Regions from separate parts of the Paraclostridium sp. genome, predicted to be linked through region 2. Evidence: a T-box and tRNA genes for the amino acid it is inferred to sense, from the RefSeq annotation. Region 2 holds a T-box; the other holds one or more tRNA genes.
What was found. A T-box is a leader RNA that pairs with one kind of tRNA and senses whether it is charged. The one in region 2 lies ahead of leuS (leucine--tRNA ligase), so its partner is inferred to be a tRNA-Leu.
Positions count from the first base shown of each region.

Region 1: it encodes a tRNA-Leu, which carries the amino acid that the T-box ahead of leuS (leucine--tRNA ligase) is inferred to sense. The anticodon was not compared.

Region 1 is NZ_JBOFKN010000183.1:30,846-39,730, reverse strand. It holds gene ACRCYC_RS14550 (helix-turn-helix domain-containing protein) at 133-687, opposite strand; gene ACRCYC_RS14545 (alanine racemase) at 898-2,010, shown strand; gene ACRCYC_RS14540 (phosphatase PAP2 family protein) at 2,269-3,093, shown strand; gene ACRCYC_RS14535 (CPBP family intramembrane glutamic endopeptidase) at 3,142-4,059, opposite strand; tRNA gene ACRCYC_RS14530 (tRNA-Leu) at 4,411-4,494, opposite strand; gene ACRCYC_RS14525 (SLC13 family permease) at 4,917-6,209, shown strand; gene ACRCYC_RS14520 (hypothetical protein) at 6,231-6,704, shown strand; gene ACRCYC_RS14515 (DUF819 family protein) at 6,932-8,134, opposite strand; gene ACRCYC_RS14510 (hypothetical protein) at 8,158-8,580, opposite strand.
Region 2 is NZ_JBOFKN010000101.1:89,423-98,307, reverse strand. It holds gene ACRCYC_RS07675 (FAD-dependent oxidoreductase) at 1-1,632, opposite strand, end outside; gene ACRCYC_RS07670 (DMT family transporter) at 1,751-2,722, opposite strand; gene ACRCYC_RS07665 (sigma-54 interaction domain-containing protein) at 3,105-4,124, shown strand; gene leuS (leucine--tRNA ligase) at 4,168-6,588, opposite strand; T-box leader at 6,759-6,954, opposite strand; gene rsfS (ribosome silencing factor) at 6,985-7,338, opposite strand; gene yqeK (bis(5'-nucleosyl)-tetraphosphatase (symmetrical) YqeK) at 7,587-8,192, opposite strand; gene nadD (nicotinate-nucleotide adenylyltransferase) at 8,158-8,847, opposite strand.

The DNA.
Region 1 (8,885 bases), on a different contig from region 2:
CGTATCTGAAATTTTCAAATTACTGTATAGATTTTATGTTTATTCGAATTTCATTATAAAATAGCCTTAATTTCTATATAGAAATTAAGGCTATTTTATTTACAAGGTTATATTTTTTAAATCATTTTTTGTTTAAAAACTTGGTGGAGTTACTGCAAATATAATTTTCGAAGTTTTTTCGTAAATATTTATCCATCTGTGATTCATGTGAGGAGGTATCTTTACACTATCACCTTGCTTTAATGTTATTACTTCATTTTCTAGTTCTAAATCTACTTTTCCTTCTAAAACTATTGATACTTCTTCACCTACATGATTCATTAACTCCTCTGATGTTGCTGTGTTTGTAGTTAAGTCCATAGACATAAGTTGTATATCTCCATTAGAACTTGGAGATAACATTTCATACATTAAATTATTATTTTCTGGAAAAGTAAGTTTTATTCTTTTATCTTTTCTTACTACTAATTCTTCACCATTTTTATTTTCTTTAAAAAAGCAAAATAACGGTACATCTAAGGCTTTCGATATTAGTTTTAGCGTATTTATAGATGGATTTGAAAGACCTCTTTCTATTTGACTAAGAAGTGAAGGTGTTACTCCTGTAATTTCTGCAACTTCTTTTATTGTCATTTGTCTTTGATTTCTATATTCTATTATTTTTTCTCCTATATTAACATCACTCATAAAAAATCTCCGTTCTTTTATTTATTCTATTTTAGATTATATTAATTAACATTAAATTTCAAGCTATGATTAGTTTTTTATTTTTTATAAATTTCATTTGACTTTATATTAATCCTTTGATATAAATTAAATATAAGTTAATTATGTCGATATAAATTAAATATAATTTAATAAAAATAAATATTATGTGTCTAAAAGGAGAATTACAGCATGAAAATAAATGAATTATCTACACCTAATTTTATATTAGACTTAAATGCCTTAGAAAATAACTTAAGGATAGTTCAAGATCTTTGTAATAAAAATAATAAAGAACTTTGGCCTATGACTAAAACTCATAAATCTAGCAAATTAGCTAAAATGCAAATAGAGTTTGGTGCTAAAGGACTATTAGTAGGTACCATAGACGAGGCTGAATCTTTTGTAGAATCTGGTATAACAGCTATTACTTTCCCTTATCCAATAGCAAATGTTTCTAATATAAAAAGAGCTATAACCTTATCTAAAAAAGCTAGAATAATATTTAGTTTTGATAATTTAGAATCTGCGAAAACTTTAAGCGAAGAATTATATAAGGAAAATATGAATGGCGAATACTTTATATTGATAAACTCTGGCCTTAATAGATTAGGTGTTACTCCTGAGAATGCACCTGAATTAGCTAAAGAGTTATCTCAGTTTGAAAATTTAAGATTAATAGGTATAAGTACACATCCTGGTCATGTTTACTCTGTAGCTTCTCCTGCGGAAGTTTTACCTATATCTAATCAAGAAGTTGAGCGTATGACTACAGCTAAAAAACTTTTAGTTGAGCATGGTTTTAATATAGATGTAGTTGCTACTGGAAGTACACCTACTTTCTTTGATGTAGTCGATAATGAAAATTTAGATGTTTTAAGACCTGGAAATTATCCATTTTATGATAACATACAATTATCTCTTGATATTTGTAAAGAAGAAGATTGTTCTTTAACTGCTCTTGGAACTATAATATCTAAGCCAAGTAAAGATTTATTTATAGTGGATGTGGGAAGTAAGTGTTTGGGTCTTGATAAGGGTGCTCATGGTAGTACTTTAATAACTGGATTTGGTAGAGTTAAAAACCATGATGAATTAAATATTATAGGACTTTCTGAAGAAGTTGGTAAAATACAAATAGTTGGTGATACTAATCTTAAAGTTGGAGATAAAATCCAAATAATTCCTAATCATTCTTGTTCTTGTGCTAATATGACTAGTTACCTTGTTGGGTATAGAGGAAATGATGTAGTTGAAATAATAGACATTGATGTAAGAGGAAATTCTAAAAAACCTATTTTATAAGTTCAAACGAAGGGACTGTACCAATTCAGTCCCTTTTAATTATCCATCTATACTCCATATTAATATCTTTAGTATTTAAAAGCTCTAGATATATTAGTATCTAATTTGAAAAAATATTTACTTATAATTTTTTTTTATTTAATAAGCTCTATATTTTTCATTGCAAAATATCTAAAATTACAACATTTTGTAACATATCATTCTAATTAGTAATATTTTATATTGTACCTAATAAATATATAATGGAGGTTACAGTTAATGACTTGTAAAAATTTTTGTTGTAATAAATGTGGAAGCAGTCCAAATAACTTTTCATACCTTAATAAATGGTCTCAAATACCTTATCCAAATGAAGACAAGGTATTTCATGGTATAGATAATCTTGCTGGTTCTTGGCCACTTTATTATTTTAAAAAAAATCCAGATAATACATTTTCTAAAATCAATGGTTCTCCTATAGCTTTTGAAATTCTTAACCCTTGTAATATAAATTATCAAGATGAGCTTATTGAGGTTCAAGAAGTTCAACAAAATTTGACTTATTGTCAAAAAAATATGGCAACATTTTGGGGCACTGGAGTTCCCATTCAGCAGTGGACTCCTATTTTTTTAACACTTATAAATACGTATTCTGTTACTCCTCCTAAATCTGCTAGGATATTATCTTGTCTTCAAAACTTAATAAATGATGCATTTATTATTACTTGGAATTTAAAATATTTATGGGATTACCCTAGACCTTGTCAGTTAGATAGAAACTTAAATACATTTTTAAATACTCCTAAGTTTCCAACTTATCCATCTGGCCACTCTGTGGTATCCGGTGCTATAGAAATTGTGTTATCATACTATTTCCCTAAAGAAGCTTCTAAAATTCATAACTTGGCTGAAGATGCTTCCATTTCTAGACTTTATGGTGGAATTCATTTTAAATCTGACTTATCACAAGGTTTACGTTTAGGCAGACAGATAGGAGCTATTGTTGTTGATTATTTAAAATCTCAGCATGATGAGGATTCTTGTATAGTAGATGTTTCTTTTAATGTTTTTAAAGATGCACCTATAATGCCTAAGTACTGCTAAAAAAACTATAAAAGTCGACCTTATATTTAGGTCGACTTTTCAATCTCTCTAACACCAATTTTTTTTATTCTTAAAGCTAATTCCAACTACAATTATACAAATGGATATAATTATAGTTGCTCCTAGACCTGCTTCAGGCCCAAATATCCCCCCTGATATAAGTTCATTTCCTTTTAGATTTAAGTCTACTATAGATCCTATTAAAACGTCACCTCCGCTAACTTCAAATCCAAATATATTTCCTTGAGAAAAGTTCCAAGCTGCATGAATTCCGCAAGCACCCCATAAATCATTAGTTTTTATTACATACATTCCTAAGAATAATCCAACTAATATTATATTAAGTATAGCAATAAAGCTTACACCTGGATTACCTAAATGCGATACTCCAAAAAATACTGAAGAAATTATTAATCCAATTGCTGGTGTATATCTAGCTCCTAAAACATTCATTAGCCATCCTCTAGCAACTATTTCTTCACTAGCACTTTGAATCATCCATGCTGGTAATATACATATTACGTTAATTATTGCTAGGCTTCCTACTAACTGTTTTGGGGAGGTCTCTACTGTTATCGCTCCAAATAAATATAGTACTACTACTGTAGCTGTCATCATTGCAAGTCCAATTACAAACCCAGTTATATATTTTACTATTAAATTATTACTTTCTAAACCTATTGAAGATATTTTTCTTTTTTCAATAAATTTAATCCATAAAAATGTAAGTAGTATTGTTATCGATGTTGTAAATATTAATCGTAAAAATACCTCCATAAAATTTGGACTTAAATTTAAAAAAACACCTAACTTAGACATTGGTAAATATAACATCATAGATATAAACTGACCAATTAATTGACCTGCTATAAATAGCATAAATGCCAATATAGGCGCAATTATAAAATTAGGTAAATATTTACTATTTTTAGCTTTTTGAAATAAACTTTCTTTAGATACTGACAAATTCATACCCTCCTATTTTTATTGTATCCATATTATAATTTACAATTACCATACACTTTATATATTGTGCCCACTAAATAAAAATATAAACTCTGTCTAAGTTTATATGCAATAAAATCAATTATATTTGAGTGAATAATCTTACTAATCATATTATATATGTGTCATATTCTGCATTTTAAAGTAATCTATCTCTTGATGATATTATACATATATCTAAAATTTAGTTCTTTTACTTAAACTTACTTTTCTAATAACATGTTATATTGCAATCTTATAAATAAAAAATACTCAAAACAACCACTGTGGTTGTTTTGAGTATTTTTAAAATGCGTTACTCTTTTTAACTATTGGTGCGGATGAAGGGAGTCGAACCCCCACGCCAATGGCGCCAGATCCTAAGTCTGGTGCGTCTGCCAATTCCGCCACATCCGCTTGTCTACATTAATAATTGTAACTCCATTTTGTAAACTTAGCAACAATTTTTAGTAAATTTCCTATTAAAAATTTTAAATTTTTTATAAACATAACCATAATCCATTCAACTTACTTCAATATAACTATTCATATTGTCAAATATTTGTTATATCTTATACTCTTTCAAATTTTTCAATACTAATTTAATTGTATTTAAAACTAATATTCTTATAAACTCATTCTTAAAAATTATTAAATTAAACCAATAAATATAGTTTACTAAACTTTAATTTATTAATATATTAAAGCTATTTTTTATATAAATACCAACTATATTTAACAAATTCAATTATTATCTTTATTTTTATAAAATCTTGCTATTATTTAACACATTTTTAAACTTTTAACTATACTTTATTATAACTTTAAATTTTTAATAAATGCTAATTTACCAGGAGGCGATTGTAGTGAACATAAGTCAAGTAATAGCAATCTGTATATTTTCATTAGTCATGATTGCTATTATATCTGAAAAAGTAAACAGAGCTGTTGCTGCTATGGCTGGTGCTCTAATCATGGTTATATTCAACATAGTATCCGTTGAAAGCGGACTTTCACATATTGATTTTAATACTATAGGTGTTTTAATAGGTATGATGCTTTTCGTGTCCGTCATTAAGAACTCTGGTTTATTTGAATATATAGCAATTTTTTCAGCAAAAAAATCTAAGGGAGATCCCTGGAAAATAATGCTATGCTTCATGATTTTAACGGCTATTTTATCAGCTATTTTAGACAATGTAACTACAGTTTTACTAATAGGTCCAATGACTATAGTTGTAACCCAAATATTAAAAATAAATCCTGTTCCATTTTTAATAACTCAAATTCTAGCTTCTAATATTGGTGGTACTTCTACACTAATAGGAGATCCCCCCAATATCATGATAGGCAGTGCAGCTAACCTAAGTTTTACAGACTTCGTAATAAATCTAGGTCCCGTAGTTATAATCATATTATTTTTCACTATAATATGCTTTAGATTTATATTTAAAGATCACCTTTTCGTAGATGACAAGTACAAAAATGAAATTCTAAAACTAGATGAAAATAAAGCAATAAAAGATAAATCATTACTTATAAAAAGTATAATTATGATTATACTTATTTTACTTGGATTTATTTTTCATAATATAATTCATATCGAGTCTAGTGTAATTGCTTTAACAGGTGCTACTGTAATGATTTTTATAGGAAAACAAGATGTAGATGAAATACTTGCAAGCATAGAATGGTCTACAATTGCTTTCTTTGTAGGATTATTTGTTATAGTTGGTGGTCTTGTAGAAGTTGGAATAATCGACTTTGTTGCCTTATATTTAATAAATGCAACAAGTGGAAACTTAACACTTACTATGCTAGTGATTCTTTGGCTATCTGCTATAATATCATCATTTTTAGATAATATTCCATTCGTAGCTACATTAATTCCACTAATCTTGACTATGCAAGTTCAAGGAGTTGATGTTACTCCTATATGGTGGGCTACATCCCTAGGCGCTTGTCTTGGTGGAAATGGAACTTTAATAGGAGCTTCTGCTAATATTGTCTTATCTAATGTAGGTGAAAAAAATGGTTATTCTATATCCTTTAAAAACTATTTCAAAATAGGTTTCCCTCTAATGATTTTATCTATAATAATTTCAACAATTTATTTATTACTTCTTTTTTAATAATACTTTAGGAGGTTTAATATGAGTATTTTAAATAATGCTTATGGGGACACTATCGAGACTAGACTTAGATATATTGGAGCTACAGATATAAGAAAAATTAATGGATTACTTTATTTTATTGAATTCGAAATTACTGACAATTTAAAAGTTTTATATACTTATAATATAAATACAAAAAATAAATATTTTTTACAAAGAATCAAGCCCTATCCTATTCCCGAAGGAGTTTTTGAAAAGGAATATGAGGTTGTATCTTTCATAGAAAGAGATATTAAAAAGTTTAACAATGCTAAAAACAGTAACAACTTTAATTTATTCCTAGAAATCACAAGTGAGCTAAATACTATTTGTTTTGATATAGAACATTTATTTTTAAATTATAATATAGATAAAATGGATTTATACAAATTAAAATCAGAGCTTGATGACATTTTAAACTTATTTAACGATTCTAAAAAAAGATCTCCTAAAATTAATATTGATTCTGAGTAAAATAATACAAAAATATTGGATATATTAAAATAAGTAGAATAAGATAAATATCTTATTCTACTTATTTTAATATAATTTCTCAAGTTTTCAACTATTCATATGTTCTCAATATATATTTTAAATATCTAACACTTGATTTTCGTACTATATTTTATATTTAAAATGCATCTTGTTTTCTATTTTTCCACCTCTATATTAAATCCTATTTAATATATAATTTAATCTTACTACATCAAAATATTACCTATAAACAATCCAAAGTAATTCCCGATAACATACCCTAATGTACCTACTATTAATATAGGTCCTACAAGTTTAGTCCACCCTTTAGAAATAGCCATAGCCGCAGCCGTTGTTGGTCCTCCAATATTTGCATTTGAAGCCAATATTGCTTCCTCCAAATCAAATTTTAGTAACTTCGCAGCCGTAAATGTTATAACCATATTTACAATAACCATTACTGCACAATATAAAAGTAAAAGCGGAGACTTTTGAATAATCAAAGGTATAGATGCTGGAACTCCAATTACCACAAAGAAAATATAAATTAAAAAAGTGCCGATCTCCTGTGCTCCTTTTATCTCTCCAAAAAACTTAGAAGCAAAGGTAGCAAGCAACATAGTTAAAGTGGTTATTATTAAATACTGATTACCTAAAATACTGTTAAACATAGTTAAGATAGGATTCGTAGTTGGTATTACACTTTTCAAAAATCCCGCTAATTCTGTAGATATAGCTACAATTATAAATGCACTTGCAACTGCATAAGCTATATCTTTTAAAGATATTTCCTTTCTTCCCCAATAAGATGCTGCTATAGTTTCACCATATTTAGAATCTAGCTTCTCCATTTCATCTATGTGAGGATGCTTAAACTTCTTTCTAAAAAATGCTACCGATGGAATCGCCATTAATACAAAAAAGTATAAAGCCATTAATAAATTATCTGCAACTACTGCTGCCGATACCAAATCCCCTTGTACATCAAAAGCCCCTGACATCGCTGCAAAGTTTACACTTCCTCCAATATATGACCCTGACATCATAGCCGCTACCATATTTAAATCTGGTATTATTTTGTGTAGAACTAAGTACCCAACTATTGCACCTATCATAGTTCCTACAGAACTTATTAAAAATATAGTTAAAATCCTAGCACTTTCTTTTCCTATTTTCTTTATATTACATTGATACAATAAAAGCGTTATAGCTAGTGGTACAACATAGCCCCAAACTTGATCATAAACTGGCGCTTCTGCAGGTATAATATTAAAATTAGATAATACCATAGCACCTATAAGTGCTATAATTGCTCCAGATACCTTGGATGCCCAATCATACTTTTGTTCTAAATAAATACTAAAAGCAGCCCATCCTGTTATAATAGCCCACAATACCCAAGTGTTATCTGGACTGATAAAGCTCTTCATATAATCTCCTCCATTAACAAATTTTAATTGGACGTATTTTTAAACATTAATTTCTTAGGTATATTCAGAATAATTCCAATTAATGTTGATATAGCCATTCTTGCTGGCGTAAATATAAATAATGATATTACTATAGATTTAATTAGATATATAAAGCTAAATTCACTTCCTATACTTAGCAATAATATGTCAAAACACATAGTTACTATAATAATATTCATATACATATGTACATTTTCTAGTTTTTCTTGCTTTGTCATAATAACTAAATATAATACAGGAATTAAAACCATAGATATTGAAGCTATTATCATAAATACGATATCTCTTACTCCTAAAGCTGAGTTTTTAGAATTTATTAAGTAAATAGAGTAAAAAAGAATATTGGCTATTCCTAAATATTTAAAATAGCTTTTCATTAATTTGTCCATAATATTATTTTTCATTTTCATCACCTCTATAAAATATACTTAATTAATACATTCAATATTACAGTTCATTTATAATCTAAAATAAGAAATAATCAAAATATTTGAATAAGTAATTGCATTTTTGATAAAAATAACATACTATAAAATTAAATACTTATAAAAGGAGGATATTAATATGATGAACTGTTGCTGTTGTTGTTTTAAAAAGAATAAAAACTTAAAATTAACAACATACCTGTGTCCATTTTAATATCAATTAATTATATTTATCTAATAATATTAAAAACCAACTACAGGCAAACTGTAGTTTTTCTTATTTA
Region 2 (8,885 bases):
ACATTGACTACAATCATTACACGAAAATGCTATCATTTTATCCATATTTTCATAGCCTTCACTCAAATATCTTTTGAATAAAGTCTTTGGACAATCTGTATAATCATTCATCATTATACATTCTTGCATGCATAGTTTGCATGCGCATTGTCTACATCTATTTGCTTCTTTTAAAGCTTCTTCTTTTGTATATCCAAGTGCTACTTCATCAAATGATTTAACTCTCTCCTCTACATTAAGTTCTTCCATAGAATATCTTCTTTCACTAATATTAGACCAGTCAACTTTCCTTTTTAACTTACTTTCATAACTTGAAGTATCTTCTATTTTTCTACCTTCTGTTAATGATTGTTTATTTAAAAATCTTTTTACAGATTCTGCTGCCCTTTTACCTGTTGCCATAGCTTGTATAACTATTACAGACTCTCCAGACGCATCACCTGCTATAAATATTTTTTCATTAGATAATGATTGAAGTGTTAATCTGTCACATTCAAAATTAGTATTAGGTTTTTGAGTTAATATATCTTTTGCAAATTCACCTTCAACTCCTTGTCCTATAGCAAATACTATAGTATCTACTTCTAATTCACATGTTTTATTTTCATCAAACTTAGGGCTAAACATTCCATCTTCATTAAATATAGATAAACACTTTTTAAGTATAACTTTGCTTACTCTATTATTTTCATCAACTATTATTTGTTTTATAGCCTGTCCATGATTAAAGTTTATACCTTCAGCTATAGCTCCTTGTATTTCATGTTTAGAAGACATCATAGTATCAAAGCTATCTTCTAAACATATAGAGTATACTTCTTCAACTTGATTAAGTCTTCTAGAAATTCTAGCACAATCCATAGCTACATCTCCACCACCAACTACTAAAACTTTATTACCAGCTTGTGCTACACTTTTATTAAGTGCAACTTCCTTAGTATATTGTGCTGCTGAGAATATTCCTTTAGCATCACAGTTTATTAAACTTCTATCTACACGTCCTTGATGTTTACCAACTGCAACTATAACACTATCATAAGAATCTACTATTTTTTTAAATTCTATATCTTTTCCAATCTCACAATTCAACTTAAATTCTACTCCAAGTTTATCTAAATAACTTATTTCTTTTTCTAATACATTCCTAGGTAATCTATATTCAGGTATACCTACTGCCATCATCCCACCCCTAACAGGTAGCTTTTCAAATACAGTAACTTTGAATCCTTCTCTTTGAAGTTCAAGTGCCGCTTGAAGCCCTGATGGTCCAGCACCTATAACCGCAACAGTCTTTCCATTAACTTCTTTTGTGCTTATATCCCAATCTTCTGATTTATCAAAGTTGTCTGCTATATATCTTTTTAATGATGCAATAGCCATAGGAGAATTTATTTCATTAACTTTACATTTTTTTTCACAAGGATGAGCACATATTCTACCTAATGTGCCTGGTATAAATAGCTTTTCTCTTATAACTTTTATAGCTTCTAGTCCTCTATCTTCTTTTATTAACCTTACATATTCCTTAACATCTGTATGCATAGGACACGTGGCTACACACCCTGGATCTGCATCTCCCATGCATTCTTCAACTATATTTTTAATATTTTTAATTACATTTTCTTTTAACATTTAAATCCTCCTAAATTAACTTGTTATTATGTCTTGATTCTAAATTTCATTGCAACAAAGACGCATATGCAAAATCAATAACATATACGCCTTAATTTATTTTTAATAAAAAAATTATTTATACATTTTTCTTTTTCTTCAAAGATTTTGGGTCTATTGCAAATATAAATACTCCCGATACAATTATGAATCCCCAAAATCCTAAACTTGGAGTTATTTTATCTCCAAATAATATAGCACTAAAAATTATAGACCAAAGTGCAGCTGTAGAATTTAATGCTGTACCCATTGCAGCCCCTATTAAATCAACAGCCTTGTACCAACAAAGATAAGTAGTTGCTCCAAGTATTGCTATACCTGCATAAGCTACTACAGTACCGCTAGTAATAACATCTGTCACAACTGAGTAACCACCAATAAGAGGTAATACTACTATTCCATATGAAAACATAGATATTAAATATCTTAAACATAAAAACTGCTGAGGTGTTGGCTGAACATCATCTTCCCCTTTTATATGCTTCATTGCGAATCCGATTATTACCCCTTCTAAAGCCCAACCTAAAACTGCTATTCCTGCAAATCCGATTCCCATAAAAAATGTATCTGGTGCATTTCCTGATGGTTTAAATCCTAGCATAAATGATCCTAGTAAACTTACACCTATACCAATTATTGCTCTTAAAGATAATTTTTCTTTAAGTATAAAGTATGAAAGTATAGCTCCAATACCTGGGTAGATAACAGATATACTTGATGCATAAGGTGCAGTTGCATATTTTATACCTAATAAATACGCACTCATTCCTATAGGAGCTCCAACTATTGCAGCAAGCGCTGTTGCTTTACCTTTTTTTGTTTTTAAAAGTCCAAATACAGGTATTAGCTGTTTACTAAATAATAAAACTAATGCAATCCACATAAAACAAAAACTATCATGGAAAAATGCTGACACAAGTGGCGAAAGCTCAAATGTTGTAAATATACTACTTCCTCCAACTTTTCCCATTAAAACTGAATCTAGTCCCCACGCAAGACCTACTGTGATTCCTAGTAATAATCCTTTTTTCATATTTTTATTGTTTTCCATAATGCCAATTCCTTTCTTAATAAATAGTAGTATCTTTTTAATTTCTTATTTTACTTGTTTTAAATTTAACACTTTTATTTATAATTTCTTAATATTTTATATAAGCAATTACCATGCCAATTATTTTCATCTTCGTTAGTTAAGTATCTATCTATCTTTTAAATACAGTGTAAATATTTTCACTCTTATTTTTGTTAATTTTAAAAACACAAAAGTGTAATTATTAATTACACTGTAATCATTAGTTACACTTTTATTTAATATGTTTAAATGTATTTCGTTAATTTAATTTCAAATAAAACTATATATTTTATAAATACTACTTATATGTTAAAATATTTAACATCATTGTATTTATTTAAGTTGAAAGGACTTGATATTAATGAGCAATTACGAAATTAATAAAAAAAATTATACCTTTGACGATATAATTGGTGAAAGTGAACAAATAAAAAAAGTTATAGCTGAGTGTAAATCTATATCAAACAGTCCCTCTACAGTTTTACTACTTGGTGAAAGCGGATGTGGAAAAGAATTGTTAGCTCAAGCTATTCATAGTAACAGTGATAGAAAAGATGGTCCTTTCATAGCTGTTAACTGTGGGGCTATTCCTAGTAATTTAATAGAAAGTGAATTATTCGGATATGAAGGTGGCTCTTTTACAGGCTCTAATAAAAAAGGAAGTTTAGGAAAATTTGAACTTGCTAATAACGGAACAATATTTTTAGATGAAATAGGCGAAATGCCTATAGAAATGCAAGTTACTTTGCTTAGAGTCTTACAAGAAGGTGTTATAACAAAAATAGGTGGAAAAGATATGGTGCCTGTTAATGTTCGAGTTATAGCAGCTACTAATAAAGATCTTAAACAAGAAATTAAAAATCATAGATTTAGGAGTGATCTATATTATAGACTAAATGTATTACCTATAAAAGTACCTCCTTTAAAAAATAGAATTGGAGATGTTCCAATACTTTTAGACTATTTTTTAGAAATAAAAAGTAAAAAATTAAATAAGCCTATCCCTAAAATATCTAAGTCTTTATTTAAAAGAATGATATCTTATTGTTGGCCTGGAAACATACGAGAATTAGAAAATTTCGTTGAAAATATAGTAGCTTTAAATGGTTCTACAACATGTGAAATTGATTTAGATGAATGTCATTGCTTAACTCATGATAATCTAGGTAATCCAATAAAATCTTCAAATTCTGAAGATGCATTTACTTTGTGTGAAGAAAATGATAATACAATTATTCCTCTATTAATACTAGAACAAATTGAAATTAAAAAAGCTATCAGAATATGTAATGGAAATATAAGCCAGGCCGCTAATAAACTTGGTATAAGTAGAAATGCGCTTTATAACAAAATGAAAAGATACGATATTCATAATATATAATTACAAAACAAAAGAAGGTCTTAATTAAGACCTTCTTTTATTATTATTTAACAACTATATTAACAAGTTTTTTAGGAACAGCGACTACTTTAACTATAGTCTTTCCTTCAACTAAAGCTTTTATCTTTTCATCATTCATTGCAGCTTCTTGCATATCTTCTCTTGATATATTAGCAGCTACACTTAATTTACCTCTTACTTTACCATTTACTTGAACTACAACTTCAACTTCATCCTTAACTAAAGCAGATTCATCAAATGTTGGCCAAGCTATATCAAATATACTTCCATCTTTACCTATCATAGTCCATAATTCTTCACCTATATGAGGAGCAAAAGGAGCAATGATTGTAACTATAGTTTCTATAGCTTCTTTTATAACTGCATCATTTCTAGTTTCTAACTCTTTGTATTTGTACATTTCGTTTATTAATTCCATTAATGCAGATATAGCAGTATTGAAACCAAATTTCTCATTTAAATCTTCAGTTACTTTCTTTAAAGTAGCATTTATAGTAAATCTCATAGCCTTGTCTTCTTTAGTTAATTCACCCATAGTAGAATCTGATTTAACCTTGTCAGCTAATTCATCAACTAATCTATAAACTCTATTTAAGAATCTAAAGCATCCTTCAACACCTTGCTCTGACCACTCTAAATCTCTTTCTGGTGGTGCTGCAAATAATACGAATAATCTAGCAGTATCTGCTCCATACTCATCTATTATTTCAAGTGGAGATACAACATTTCCTTTAGACTTACTCATCTTAGTTCCATCTTTTAAAACCATACCTTGAGTTAATAAGTTTTTGAATGGTTCTTTAAAATCTAACATTCCCATTTCATTGAATGCTTTAACAAAGAATCTAGCATAAAGTAAATGCATTATAGCGTGCTCTACTCCACCTATATATTGATCAACTGGCATCCAATTATTAACTGCATCTTTACTAAATGGCTCATTAGTATTTTGAGCATCTATATATCTTAAGAAATACCAAGAAGAATCAACAAAAGTATCCATTGTATCTACTTCTCTTCTAGCTGGCTTTCCACAACATGGGCAAGTAGCATTCATAAACTCTTTTGAAGTAGTAAGTGGTGATTCACCTTTACCTGTAAACTCTATATCAGTTGGTAATAATACCGGTAAGTTTTCTTTCTTCTCAGGTACTAATCCACACTCATCACAGTATACTACAGGTATTGGACATCCCCAATATCTTTGTCTAGAAAGTAACCAGTCTCTTAATCTATAGTTAACTGTTTTCTTTCCTCTTCCCATTTCTTCTATTTTCTCTATTATTGCATCAAATGCGTTTGAAGCTTCCATTCCGTCAAACTCACCAGAGTTTACCATTATGTTATCTTCATTTATAACTTCAACTACGTTTAAGTTATATTTAGCTGCAAATTCAGCATCTCTTTCGTCATGAGCTGGAACTGCCATAACCGCACCTGTTCCATAATCAACTAATACATAGTTTGCTATCCATAACTCAACTTTTTCTCCATTTAATGGATTTATAACATGCTTTCCTATGAACATTCCTTCTTTTTCTAAGTCGCTTGAAGTTCTTTCTATTTCAGTCATAGTATACATTTTAGTTATAAACTTCTCTACAGCTTCTTCATACTCTGTTCCAGCAACTAATTCTTTAACTAAATCATGTTCTGGAGCTAAAACCATATATGAAACTCCATGTACTGTATCTGGTCTAGTTGTAAATACTGTTACTGATTTATCACTTCCATCTATATCGAAAGTTATTTCAGCTCCTGTACTTTTTCCTATCCAGTTTCTTTGCATTGTTTTAACTTTGTCTGGCCATCCAGGTAAAGTATCTAAATCTTGAAGTAATTCTTCTGCAAAGTGAGTAGTTTTAAAATACCATTGCTCTAAGTCTTTTTTAACTACTACTGAATCACATCTTTCACATTCACCTTGAACAACTTGCTCATTTGCTAAAACTGTTTCACAAGATGGACACCAGTTAACAAAAGATTTTTTCTTGTATGCTAATCCATGTTCTAAGAACTTTAAGAATATTTCTTGAGTAAACTTGTAGTACTCTGGAGTAGATGTTGCTATTTCTCTATCCCAATCATAGCTAAGTCCTAATAATTTTAATTGCCCCTTCATGTCTTCTATGTTTTCCATAGTCCACTTGTGAGGATGTATCCCATGCTTTATAGCTGCATTTTCTGCTGGAAGTCCGAATGAATCCCATCCCATTGGATGAAGAACATTATATCCTTGCATTTTTTTAAATCTAGCTATAACATCACCTATAGAATAGTTTCTAACGTGTCCCATGTGTATTTTTCCTGATGGGTATGGTAGCATTTCTAGTGTGTAGTATTTTGGTTTTGTTGTGTCATTAGTATCAGTTTTGTATTGATCATTTTGATCCCAAGTTTTTTGCCATTTAGCTTCAACTTCATTTGGTTTATAAACGTTCATTGTTTACCTCCTATTTTTTGTTTCGTGTAGGTCGCTCGTCATTGTATTATTTGTTTCCGTTGCTCAAAGCACTAAAAAGATGTGCTTTAAGTGTTTCGTCAACAAACAACACAACAACTTCGCTAACCGATATACACGTATAAAAAAATCCCCGTCACTAAACATTGCTGTTTAGGGACGAGGATATTACTCGCGGTACCACCCTAATTGGTTATTTATATAAAATAACCCTCTTGGAATAGTTTTTATACCAACTACGGTTAATAGATTTTATCTAGCAAGTTCAAATTAATTTTATACTAGTTCTCACCATCCACTAGCTCTCTGAAATCAAAATTTAATTTTACTACTCTAGTCTATTTTAATTTTTAGTTATAATGTTAAATTATATAATTATTATGCTAATGTGTCAACATCAACATTTGGAGCATCTTTCCACATTTTCTCTAGGTTATAGTATGCTCTATTTTCTTCATTAAATACGTGAACCATTACATCACCAAAATCTAGTAATATCCACTCTTGAGTCTCGTATCCTTCTTTACCTCTTGATTCTATTCCTAACTTAGTAAGTTCATCTTCTATATTATCAGCTATAGCCTTTACTTGTCTTGTAGATCCAGCTGTTGCTATTACAAAGTAATCACATAAGCTTGATACTGCTCCTACATTTATTATAGATATATCTTTACCTAATTTATCGTCCATAGCATCATATATAACTTTAACCATTTGTTCTACTGTTGTCATGTTAAATTCCTACCTTCCTTATTTTTCACGTTTTTATATTATACCACAAAAAAGCTTGCTTCTAATATTAATTTATATCATTAGTATTAACTTATTAACTAAAATATTTCACTTTTAATACATAATAATTTATATTTATTGTAAATCTCATTTTTAATAGCTTAATTTTAATTAAAAAACTAATTAGTTTAATATAATAGTATATTACTATTTGTTTTAATATGTTGTGCTTTATTTTATAAATATTTTTATTTTATATTTTTCAAAATATAATTTCTAGCTTCTACTGTTCTTGGATGTATTATTTGTTTTCTATCTATCACTAATTTTATAGTGTTGTCAAAAGATTTTAAAAGTGCCTCATCCATTTTTTTATTATAAGCTAATTCTCTTAACTCTTCTACTCCTGGATATTTTCTATTCTCTTCTATTAAGTCAGCTATGTATATTATTTTTTCTAGCATATCCATATTAGCCTTACCTGTTGTATGATATCTTACTGATGTTATTATATCTATATCATCTATATCAAATTCATGTCTAACAATAACTGAACCTATCATACTGTGAGAAAGTGCTAAGTTATCTTTTTCATATTCATCTAAGTAAATTTGATACTTATCTACAAAATATTGAACTTGTTCATGATTTAAGTATTTTGCACAATCATGAAGTATACCAGCTAAGTATGCTTTTTCTTTGTCATATCCATAGATTTCACTTAGTTTAACCGCGCAATTAGCCACGCCTTGCGAATGTAGCATTCTATTTTTAGGCAACATTTTATTTAACTCAACTATTATATCTTTCAAATCCAACTTACTCATCTCCATTTGTATATATTTTTTTTTCATATATATAAGCTTCCACATCTTCAGGTATTAAATATTTTATAGATTTACCTTCATTTATATGTTCTCTTATATATGTGGATGATATATCCAATGACGGAACATTTACAGATCTTATTTTAGCACCATATTTCACTTTTAAACTTTCTATTTTTTCTTTAGCTTCATTAGTGCTTATCCCCGGTCTATTCGCAGCTATAAATGTAGCTAGTTCAAAATTTTGTCCAACATTTCTCCAGGTTTCCATATCACAAATTGTATCAGCTCCAGTAATAAAATAGATATTAGCATTTTTATATATTTTATGTAATTCATTTAATGTATCTATAGTATAAGTCCTAGTATTTCTATTTATTTCAATATCTGAAACTACAAAATTATCATTATTGTTAGTTGCTAATAATACCATATTATATCTATCTTTTTTGTCTGTTCTTAATTTTGATTTATGAGGTGGGTTACCTGTTGGTATAAAAAGTATTTTATCAAGATTATAAGTTTCTCTTATATATTCTGCTGTTGCTAAATGTGCGTAGTGTATAGGATCGAAAGTTCCTCCCATTATCCCTATGTTAATTTTCTCATTTCCCGTTTTATGAAAATTTGATTTTATGTTGTTTTTATTCTTAGCTTTTAAAACTAATTCATCAATTCTCATTCATTATCTCCTTTTGTCCTTTATATTTCTATTGTATC